Regions from separate parts of the Ruminococcus sp. OA3 genome, predicted to be linked through region 1. Evidence: riboswitches for the same ligand, from Rfam matches in the RefSeq annotation. Region 1 holds a riboswitch; the other holds the start of a gene.
What was found. Region 1 has a riboswitch for cyclic di-GMP ahead of MCG98_RS05900 (Ig-like domain-containing protein). Riboswitches for the same ligand answer to the same signal wherever they lie in the genome.
Positions count from the first base shown of each region.

Region 2: it holds a riboswitch for cyclic di-GMP, as region 1 does, so the genes downstream of both, MCG98_RS04340 (signal peptidase I) here and MCG98_RS05900 (Ig-like domain-containing protein) in region 1, are expected to answer to the same signal.

Region 1 covers NZ_JAKNTO010000001.1:1,280,595-1,286,082, forward strand. The annotation lists gene MCG98_RS05880 (alcohol dehydrogenase catalytic domain-containing protein) at 1-968, shown strand, start outside; gene MCG98_RS05885 (sugar phosphate isomerase/epimerase family protein) at 970-1,923, shown strand; gene MCG98_RS05890 (hypothetical protein) at 2,237-2,842, shown strand; gene MCG98_RS05895 (hypothetical protein) at 3,109-3,528, shown strand; cyclic di-GMP riboswitch class I at 3,659-3,740, shown strand; gene MCG98_RS05900 (Ig-like domain-containing protein) at 3,805-5,488, shown strand, end outside.
Region 2 covers NZ_JAKNTO010000001.1:932,366-937,853, forward strand. The annotation lists gene MCG98_RS04325 (nuclease-related domain-containing protein) at 1-169, shown strand, start outside; gene MCG98_RS04330 (YdeI/OmpD-associated family protein) at 258-818, opposite strand; gene MCG98_RS04335 (hypothetical protein) at 1,210-2,712, opposite strand; cyclic di-GMP riboswitch class I at 3,011-3,106, shown strand; gene MCG98_RS04340 (signal peptidase I) at 3,204-3,842, shown strand; gene MCG98_RS04345 (hypothetical protein) at 4,028-4,639, shown strand; gene MCG98_RS04350 (carboxypeptidase-like regulatory domain-containing protein) at 4,771-5,488, shown strand, end outside.

The DNA of each region.
Region 1 (5,488 bases):
GCACCGAACTGATTCTGAAGGTTGAATGTGCCAGTATATGTGGAAGTGATATCCATGGATTAAGTATTCCACCGGGGCAATACATGAAGCCAGGAATCATATACGGTCATGAATTTTGTGGAACGATTATGGAAATGGGGGATGGTGTCGAAGGCTTTGATGTGGGTGAGCGGGTAGCGGTCAATCCGCGGGTACGCTGCGGTACCTGCTATGAATGCATACATAATAAAGGAGATCTCTGTTCTGATTCTTATCATTATGGACAGACCGGAGACGGAGGATTCGCCCAGTATGCACTGGTGGATGCAAGACAGCTGTATCACGTAGACAAAGGCGTCAGTCCGGAACTGGCTGCCCAGGCAGAGCCCCTTGCCTGTGTGATGAATGCCGCGAAAATCGCACGGCCTGTGCCCACGGATTATGTATTGCTGTATGGCGCGGGGCCTGTCGGCCTTACGTTTATTCGGGTGCTGAAGCTGTTTGGAATAAAGAACCTCATCGTTACAGCCAAAGGCAAAGACCGGGTGAAAGAAGCAAAAAACTGCGGCGCGGATATTGTGGTGGACGTCCAGAAAGAAAGTGTCGTGGATGTTATGAGAAGGGAATGGCCATATCGGGCCGATCTGATCATCGATGCCGTCGGCAGAGGGGACGTTCTCTCCGAGGCGTTTGAGTTATTGAATCCCAGGGGGCGTATGATTTTGTTTGGGCTTGATAACAACGCCCGCTCTGTGATTTCACCGGGTGCCATTGTGATGAATGAGTATACACTGCTCGGGGTTCTTGGAAAGGATTTTCCAGCGGCAATTGAAATCCTGAAGCACAAAGATCTGGGGCTGGAACGGTTCATTACACACCGGATTCCGCTCGAGGAGATAGGCACCGGAATTGAATTGATGCGCTCCAAACAAGCGTGCCGTGTGCTCGTCTACCCAAACGGCCTGCCTCAGGAGATATCAGCAGAATGAGATGGTACATTCCAGCTGCGGCAAGGCGGCAACGCCGAAAGATCATAACAGGAAGGAAAGGATATCTGAAATGAAGAAAAATGCGATTGCAATGCACTCTTCGGTCGCGACCAGCGGCAATCTGGTGACGAATCTGAGGATAGCGAAAGAGGTTGGTTTTGACTGTGTTGAACTTACCGTGATTCCCATGATCAAACCATATCTTGAAGCGGGGCACTCATTAGAAGAACTGGCGGAATTAACAAAAGATTTTGATATCGCTGGGATTGGCTGGCTTCCGGATATTGAACGACAGGGGGAAGATTTTGAAAAGCTGATGAAGGAAGCCCGTGAAATGTTTGAAATCGCCCACGCCATTGGCGCCGGGGGAATCGAATGCCTGACAGGCCCTGCCGATGTAAATGCTGTCCGGCATTTTAAGAACCATGAACCGTATGAGGGATACCAGGGGCTTCTCGGGCTGCCTGCCGACAAACAGATGGAGCTGCTGAAAAAGAATGTTGCTGCGCTGGCGGATCTGGCCATGGATTATGGACTATGTCTGTATTTAGAGCCGCTCGGCTGGACACCTGTTAACAAAATATCACAGGCCTATGAGATAGCAAGGACCTGCGGGAGAGATAATGTAAAATGCGTGATCGATACGTGGCATGCCTATGTCGCCGGTGACACCCCGGAAGAAATAGCTTGTATGGATAAACACTATATTTACGGGGTCCATGTCAGTGATTCGCTTGAGGCAGAGGAGGGGACAGTTCCGGATGAAAATATGATCCGAAACTGTGCGCTTGGCGAAGGCGTCGTCGACTATAAGAGTTACTGCGACGCGGTGAGAGCGACGGGGTACGACGGATGGTGGAACGCCGAGTTATTCAGCCGCCGGCAGATGCAGATGGATCCGAAAGAGGTGGCGCGGGATATTTATGCCAAATTGAGCAGGCTGGCAAAAGGGTAAGATACTGAGATTAACTGCGGGGGATAATGGGCGTATCGGATAGAAATATCTGGTATGCCTTTTTTGCGGCTGGAAAAAGGTACATATGTCAATTTTAAGAATATAATTTTTGTAAAATAAAGTAAATCTAAAAAAATAATATATTGATATATATTGATATTGTAATGTGTTATTATATATTTATAAAATAATTTATTATAGACAAAGTAGTAAAAAGCTAAGACCGTATTGGGGAATATGAGAGGAGGAGATTCCATTGGCAAGTGAATTCGGCCATAAAACTATTCAATAATAAATGAGGAGGGATTTGAATATGTTTAGACGGAATATCAAAAGAAAAACTTGGTGTTTATTATTATTAATGTGTATGGTAACACAAATGATGTGCATTCCTGTGTTTGCACAAGATACATCTTCAAAGATTACTACAACTGTAAAAATCACAGATTTATCTACTGGAGAAGTAAAACAATATGAAATTGATGATGCAAGATCAATAGCAGAGGTTGATGCAGAAGGCAGACCAGTTACAACTACTATTATTGAGGTCGGCGGCAGCCAAAGTGATATGGCTCGTGCTGGGCAATCTAATTATGATGATTTTTCTGGCTGGCGTGGCACAGTAACAATTTCCTATACAGATAATGGAACCTATGCGAATCTTACAAAAGCTACTGGAAATTGGACGAGAAGAAGTGGTTCAACTTCTATTTCCGGAATGTCAATGACTTACGGTCAGGCTTTGGGAACAAATAGTAGAAATAGTTCTATCGGGTTATCTTCAAATTCGACCACAACGGTTACACCCTCATGGCCTGCGGGAAAATATGGATATGGTATTGGGCACTACTTAGGCGCCACTATTCACGCAACAATAGGTGGTAAATATGTTTATATCAGCTGTAATGTTAATTATTAAATAATAATGCTTTACATATTACTTAATTTGTATTTAAAAAGTAGGCATATTGGATGAGGCATCTGATATGCTTACTTTGATACAGCCGTATTAAATACTTTTTGAAGGTGGATTTTAGACGTCAGTAAATGCAAGAATCGCTTAGTCAGGGGTGTTAATTATTTTGTCCGAATTTTGAGTAATGAAAGGCAAAGCTGTGATTTATATTTAAAGCGATCAGCAATTTTATATTAAAATGATTATAGAGCAATTTAAGGAGAGTGGCTATGAAGTCAGAGAATAAAAATAAGAACGCATTACTGGTTATGTCTGCAATTTTGTCCGTAGCATATATGGTATTAGATCTGCTGCTATATCCTTACTTAGCGCGGCTGCAAAGTATACGGTATATACCATATGTCCTCTACTATTGCAATACCATAAGAGTTGTGGGAATATTTGTCGTGATGTTGTTTTTGTTGCTGTTTTTAAATAAAAAAAATGTTGTAACACTGGGGCACAAAAATAGAGTGATGTTGTATGCCGGTATAGGAATATATGTCATTTATTATTTGCTGTTTTTTCTGAATTTTGGGATTGGAGTAGGATTTATAGGTGGTGAAATTATTATACAAATATCAGTGATTCACTCCTGGATTTTATGCATCCCCGCAATATTTCTGGCATTGGGACTTGTGAAGGAATAATTGTAATATCACGCCTCAGCAGTATGAGTGAAAATATCATAGTCACTTGATAGAAGTCATGACAAATTTGCCAAAAGATGATATAATTAAATTATTAATATTAACACGTATCAGAAATTGTGGTGTTACGTGGAAGTCATGGCAAACAGGCGGAAGTCTGTGACGCAAAACTACAGGGTCTAAGCGATTAAGTACGACAGCCAGTTGCAGCACGAGGTGAGCATTCTCTGATGGGGGTGCTTTTTTGTTTGGATGAAATGAGGGAGGAAAAGTATAATGAAGAGAATGAGAAGTCTTGCGGTATTATTGTCGGCGGTAATGCTGGTTACTGCTTTGCCACTGGATGTATCAGGAGCCAGTGAGGATGTTGTGTCGGGTGGAGAGATGATTCTGGAACAGGAGGAAGATGAGGAGATTATAGAAACTCCTGAGTCAGAAGATGTGGTTGATACTGTGCTTCCGAAGGTTGAGTCAGAAGTGGAGGAAGTTCCGGAAACTTCATCAGTTCCAGTTTTGGATAGTCGTTCCGGAAGTGTTTTGAAGATTGGAGTTGGTGAAACAAAGAGACTGGAAATTGATGGTTATAACGCAGATGAGTGTCAATGGGAATGTAAAGAGGATGGGGTACCAGAAGGATGGACTTATATTAGTGGAGAAGTACACTGGTCAAATAAGGAAGTAACAGGAAATGTATATGTTGCATCAGACGCCCAACTATATGTTGATTCATCCTCTACAATAAATGGAAATATATATGTTTATGGCCAATTATATGCGAGTTCCAGGTTAACAGTAACCGACAGCATCAACGCATACCAGTATGGGAGCATGATGTCGTCAGGTGTTTTTGATGGTGAACATGGCTATGTTGTTGGAAGCATTAAAGCAAGCCGTATGAATATAACTGCGAGCGCCTTGAATCCGGCTTTCAGTGTAATATCTGAAGATAATATTAACAGTAATAAGGTGGCAGTTGTTGACGCAGGAGGTGTTGTTACTGGAATAAAAGAGGGCAGTGCAACAGTGGTTATGACTTGTAATGGCGAGAGTCAAAAAATTTTTATAGAGGTACATACTTATGATAAATGGGTAGCAGATAAAGAACCGACCTGCACAGAAACCGGAAGTCAAAGCATTCATTGCAGCGTATGTGATGCAATAAAAGAAAACAGTGAAGAAAAAATTCCCCTTGCAGCTCACACGGAAGTAAAAGACATGGCAGTGTTACCGACCTGCACACAACCAGGAAAAACCGAAGGAATCCACTGTTCCGTCTGCAATACCGTCATAAAGGAGCAGCGAGAAATCCCTGTCATCAGCCATACCTACAAGTTCGACAAGCTCACAAAAGCAACGCTCACTGCAAGTGGTAAAATCATAAGAAAATGTACAGCCTGTGGTAGATCAGCAACGCAAATCCTCTCCTACCCGAAAACGATCACGCTTTCGGCTACAAAATATACTTATAATGGAAAGGTAATGAAACCGACCGTCACCGTAAAGGGCGCAGATGGAAAGGTAATCCATCCCGCGAACTACAGCGTTACGTATTCGCCAGGCTGTAAAAATGCGGGTACCTACAATGTGATCATCACTTTCAAAGCTAATTACAGTGGAAAAGTCACGAAAAGCTTTACAATCAATAAAGCGTCACAGACATTGACCGCATCCAGCCACACAAAAGTTTTTGGAAATGCACCATTTTTTACAGGAACTAAGAAGACAAAGGGTGACGGCAAATTAAGCTTTACCTCCAGCAATACGAAGACCGCGACGGTCTCAGGTACAGGAAAGATTACGATCAAAGGTATTGGAAGAACAACGATTACGATCACTGCGGCAGCGACAACGAATTATAATAAGGCTACGAAAGCAGTCACCGTGACGGTCAACCCAAAGGGGACGTTCATCTCGAGCGTTAAGAACAACTCATCCGGCAAAATGAATATCGGCTGGAATA
Region 2 (5,488 bases), 350 kb from region 1:
GATCACTTCAGATCAGGTGAAGGGATTTCTTAACCGTTGCAGAAGTCAGGCAGATGTTTATACGGAACAGGAAGTAAATGACATGTATGAAAGGCTGATTCCTTACACAAAGGTATCCGAAGAAACGAAGCGGAGACATGCAGAGCGGATTCAAAATACATATAAATAAAAAATCGGTCAGGCGGGAGCCCGGCGGTGTCGCCAGGCTGCGAAATAACCAGGTGATCAGTTTTCTAAAGGAGAAGGACCGAATACAATTACATCGGTTTCAAGTTTTTATTAAGCCTCTCAACCATCCATGATAAGCGGCTGCTTCGTCCCGCATCTGTCTTAGCATCGAAATACCCCCGGGTATATGTTTTTTTGACTGACGGTGACATAGACAGGAAATTGGTATAAGCCGGTTCATACTCTTTCAGCAGCTCGGACACAGAAGCAATCTGGTCTTCTGTGATTGCCGGAGGTTTTGAGGCGTTCCACTGACCATTTTTTTTAGCTTCTTCCATCTTACGTCTGCCATAATCTGTCATGATGCCCTGCTTTTCCAGCTTTTCGGTCAATGCTTTGTTCTTCTCAGACCACTTACTGTTCTCTCTGCGCAGGGAAAAGTATTTTTTATAGGATACATCATCGATCCGCTGCATTTGTCCGTCAATCCACCCAAAACATAGGGCCTCTTCGAGAGCCTCACTGGCTTTTAATGTTTTGGGTCCGCCTGCTTTACCGAACAGCAGCCAGATCCCTGCTTCTGACAGACAATTTTCATTCAGCCATTTTCTGAAGTCCTCTCTGCTGGAAAATTTCATCATCTCGTTCATGGTACAGCTCCCTTCTGCGTCATTTCAAAAATGACGCTGTTGAATTATGTTATTCGGTTTCTGAACAGGTGTACCCGTCAGACTTTCCTTTGCCCTGCAGTTATGCCCATGTGTCTGTCCCTCTGCGGCGAAGCTGGTCATTGCTACCTTTCGATGTTTATCACTTGCTGTTATTGTAACAAAAACCTGGATTACAGAAGAAACACCGCAGATCCTATCTGGAATCAGAGATGATACACCAGAGTTACTGGAACAGTCAAACCTCATCCGGATATATGCGGCAGCCGGGAAAGGTCAGACGGTAGGATATTGGGGTATTGGTGGTTTATCATAGAATTCTCCTTACCAGGTAAGCGCTTTGACCGGCTGTTATAAAACAGGTTTGCTCCTGTTAAACCTGCAGTTCCCGTATCAATTCCCTGATCTGTGATATGATTTTAATCCGGTGGATTCCCATATAGCCGGACCTGTCGGCGATTCGGAACAGATGCTCCCGGCAGACCAATACGATATCCGGCTGGGAAATTTCAAATACAGTAAAGGATGACGTCATACGGAGCAGCAGCGCATGCTGCCCCTCTTTTACCATCAGTCCTCCTTCTTTATAAGATGGCTCTCTCTGAGGAACAAAATGGTAATTGTCGCAGCGCTCCATGATACGCAGGATATTTTTCAGGTGAAGGACATAGGTCTCCGGCGTATAACGTAGAGGTTCTTTGTTCATTCCGCAGGATAGTATAATGGGAACCATTCCGGCGCGGACTTCCTCTGCAGTTGCCAGGCTCACAATATCAATCAGCTCGTATTTATCCCGTTCTTTTTCAATCAGCCTCATCTCATCTATAAACAGTCTGCCAAGCCTTTTTAAATCCACATATTTTGTCTTTTCAATACAGTAATCCATCAGTTCGGGAGGAGCTGTTTCTGCGGACAAAGCAGGCAGCTTCTGGATACGCGTTCCGGTGGAAGTGAGAAATTTTGTAAAACATTGTTTTAACTTCTCCGGCATTGTATAGATGTCCATCATCGGACGGCAGAGGGACAGATAATCCTGGAATTCTGTTTCATATGTCTGAATCAGGCGCAGGTCGGTGGTCAGCATGGTTGCGTATCCGGACTGCCGGCCCGCAATGGAGTTTGAAGTCATGGCAACCTCTCCTGGCACCAGCACCAGTGTACGCCGGTGAACCTGGTCGCGGATCCGCGGATAATAATATGCGTTTGCCCGTCCTGTGAGATAAACAGGGATCCACCGCAGGAGGGAATCAAAAGCATGATCAGCAGAGCTTACAGGGGGTGTGATGTGACAGAATTGAAAACCCTGCTGTACGAGTTTCAGACCCCAGTCCTGGAGGCTGCAAAGAAACTCCGGGTCTTCCGAAATCCATTCATCCGATTGATCGGCGAATAAAAAGACGGTGCACGGCTTATCCAGAGAAAGAAGGTGCCTTATGAGTGTACGCGCTGCCGCGCGTTTTCCTTCGCTGCCGAAGTAGAGTGCATTGTCAGTATTGATGTCGCAGGATTCGGGAAGAGAATCTGTGCTTCTGTTCTCCAGGGTAAGCGTTTCAAAGGTGCGCAGGAAATGCCCCACTTCATCTGAATCGCCCAGAAGCCAGTAATAGAGCAGGTCCGTAAGCTGATCACTTTTAACGGTGTGGGACAGACTGATGCCCAGCATTTCCGAGAGCGCCTGCCTCTGATATTTTGTGGTACAGCGTTTTGTGAAATAGAGTGCCATGATTTTCAGATATTCCCGGTTGCGTGGGACTCCTCTGGTTCCTGTGCGCAGACGGCTGATAAGGGAGGGATCGACCTGCAGTTCACGTGCCAGCATCCGGTTCGATGTTTGTGTCAGGTTCATCATAAATGTCAGTTTTTCATACAGCTGCATATAATCACCACCTTTTACATCCAGTATACACGAAAAATTTAAAATCCTCAATAGCAATGTCATTGTTAATGACACAAAAGTGTCAATGCCAAATTACCTATTTGCATTGATAATAAATAGGAGATGAAGTATCCTAAAATGAGAAATATAATATCCTGATTAGGTGCAGCAGATCATGCAGATGCAAGGTGAGTGATTTACCTGAGGGATCAGGTCAACAAAACGTTATTTAGTAAAAAGAGCAGGAACTGTCATTATCGTTGCCATATTGGAGAGGTATATTCAGAGTTGTATATATTTATATGAGGAGCACAGCTGTCGAGAGGCAGTGTCGCAAAGCTACAGGGGTTTCCCCTGCGGATGAGGTCCGCAGGAAAGCCAGCCAGTTGCATTTAGTAAAACCGGCTTTGTATGGCAAGGCCGGTTTTATAATTTATACAATGTAATTCAGAATGGGTGCACAGAAAAAAAGAAAGGCAGGGGTAAATCCAATGGAGAAGAAAAAGAAAAAAATCACGCCGGCCGCGGTGGCAGGTATCGTTCTGTGCGTGATCTTCATTCCAATTATCATCATAAATCTTGTGCTGATCATCAGCAGTTACATAAATCCGGGAGAACTTCCTGGAGTGTTTGGGATAAAGCCTGCGGTGGTGCTTTCCGGTTCAATGGAGCCGGACATAAAGCCCGGCGATCTGATTTTTATTCATGACATCGGTGCAGAAGATCTGAAAAAGGATGACGTTATCTGTTATCTGCTGTCGGGCAAGGCGGTCACTCACCGCATTGTGGATATCACCACGGGTGAGAACGGGAAAATTCAATATATCACACAGGGAGATGCAAACAATGCAGTAGACCAGGCGGCTGTCGACGAACAGCAGGTTCAGGGCGTCTGGAAAGGCGGGCGCGTCGGAGGAATGGGTGATGTTATTCTCTTTATGCAGTCCACCATCGGTATGATTCTCTTTATCATCTGTCCGCTGCTGCTCTTTTTCCTGTGGGACATCTGGCGCAGGCACCGCATGGATAAGGAGGAGTCTGCACGGACCGCTGAGCTGGAGGCAGAACTGGCTGCCCTGAAGTCCGGGAAAGAAGGTAATGACTGCACGGCGGATACCAAAGAACCATAAAGCAGTCTATTATGTATGCATTGGCCCAGGCTTCCGGGGCACAGCCGGGGGACAGCGGGCCATACAGAACCGGGTACGAAAGTGTGCCTGGGATATCAAGTGCCACAGGCACACGGGAACCCTGAGCAGGCTCAGCCACTGACGCCGGAGGGTTCTTAACAAGCACAGAAAGAGAGGAATAAGTTATGAAAAAAAGATCTTATGCAGCGCGTTTCGGTGCCATGGCACTGACACTGACCCTGGTGACCGCCTGTCTGCTGGGCGGAACGATGGCCCGGTATGTCACAGAAGTGAGCGGCAGCGCGACGGCTGCGGTTGCCGCCTGGAGCTTTAAGGCGAACGGGAAAGATGGAACAGAAAATTTTATGCTGGATTTAGGGGATACCCGAACAGCATACCAAACAGAGGACATTAAAGATAAGGTTATTGCCCCTGGAACCACTGGGAAATTTGATATTGCGATTGACGGTACCGGAAGTGAGGTGGGGATTGATTACAGTGTAGCGATTGCAGCTGCCGCTGGAACAACACTTCCAGACGACATGGTATTTTCTACAGAGGAAATTACAGCTGATAATGCAGGACAAAAATTAGCTGAATTTAAAATTGATGGTGGAAATATTCCATATAGTGATACTGCTGACGCTATGAAAAAGACCATTGAAGTTTATTGGTCATGGGCGTTTGATGCGGATAATACAAAGGATACAAATGACAACGAATTTGCCAATGAGGACTGGACACTGGAGATCACTGTAACCGGAAAACAGGCAACACCTGAAACACCAACAACCTGACCAGCCATTTATGCCGCCCCCTGTGCCGGGACGGACTCTTTGAGGGCTTTCAGCCCTCGGCAAAGGGGAGTGGAACACCGCGCCTTTTGCCATAGGCTGAAATACCAGCTTCCCGAGAAGGAGGAAACGCCATGGAACATCCAGGCAGTGATTATAGAAAGAGCGATAAAAGACAGAACGGGCGGCGTTTGCTGCCGCTGATTCTTCTTCTGCTCGTTTTGACATTTATTACTTCCAGTATCGTGGGTTTTATCCTGGGACGAAACACGGTCGAGGCGCCTCTTGGGCAGGTCATAGATACTGTACTGCTGTCTCCGGAGGATGAGCCTTTGCAGACAGTTCTCCACCTGTCCGGCAGGGTGATGTATTCTGATGGTTCGCCGGCAGCAGGGCACACACTGGAGCTGCACAGTGATCCGCTGAGAACAGTTTCCGCTGCCAATGGAGGATTTCTCTTTCCAAACGTGACCACAGGAGAGCATACCCTTTCCGTATTGAACAAAGACAGTACGGTGGCGGCACAGCGCAGCATCAGGATTGTCAGTGACAGCGCCGGGGAGGGTGCATCCATTGAACGTCTGGACAACGGTGAATACCTGATTGCGGTCAATGCCGAACTGCGTGTTCTCGAAATTGATATCAACCTGGACGACGGTGAACTGTATATAGATGCCGAAAGGTTTTCGTATGCCACAAGAGACGGGATTGTCATCACACCGGGGGGGACCGCCTCAATCAAAGACGGGGTTGTCGTGACTCCCTGCGGTAATGTACATCTGCCGGACGGAACCATCGTATTTCCGGGCGGTTCCTCAGCAGACCCTACTTATATTGTTCAGAAAGATGACA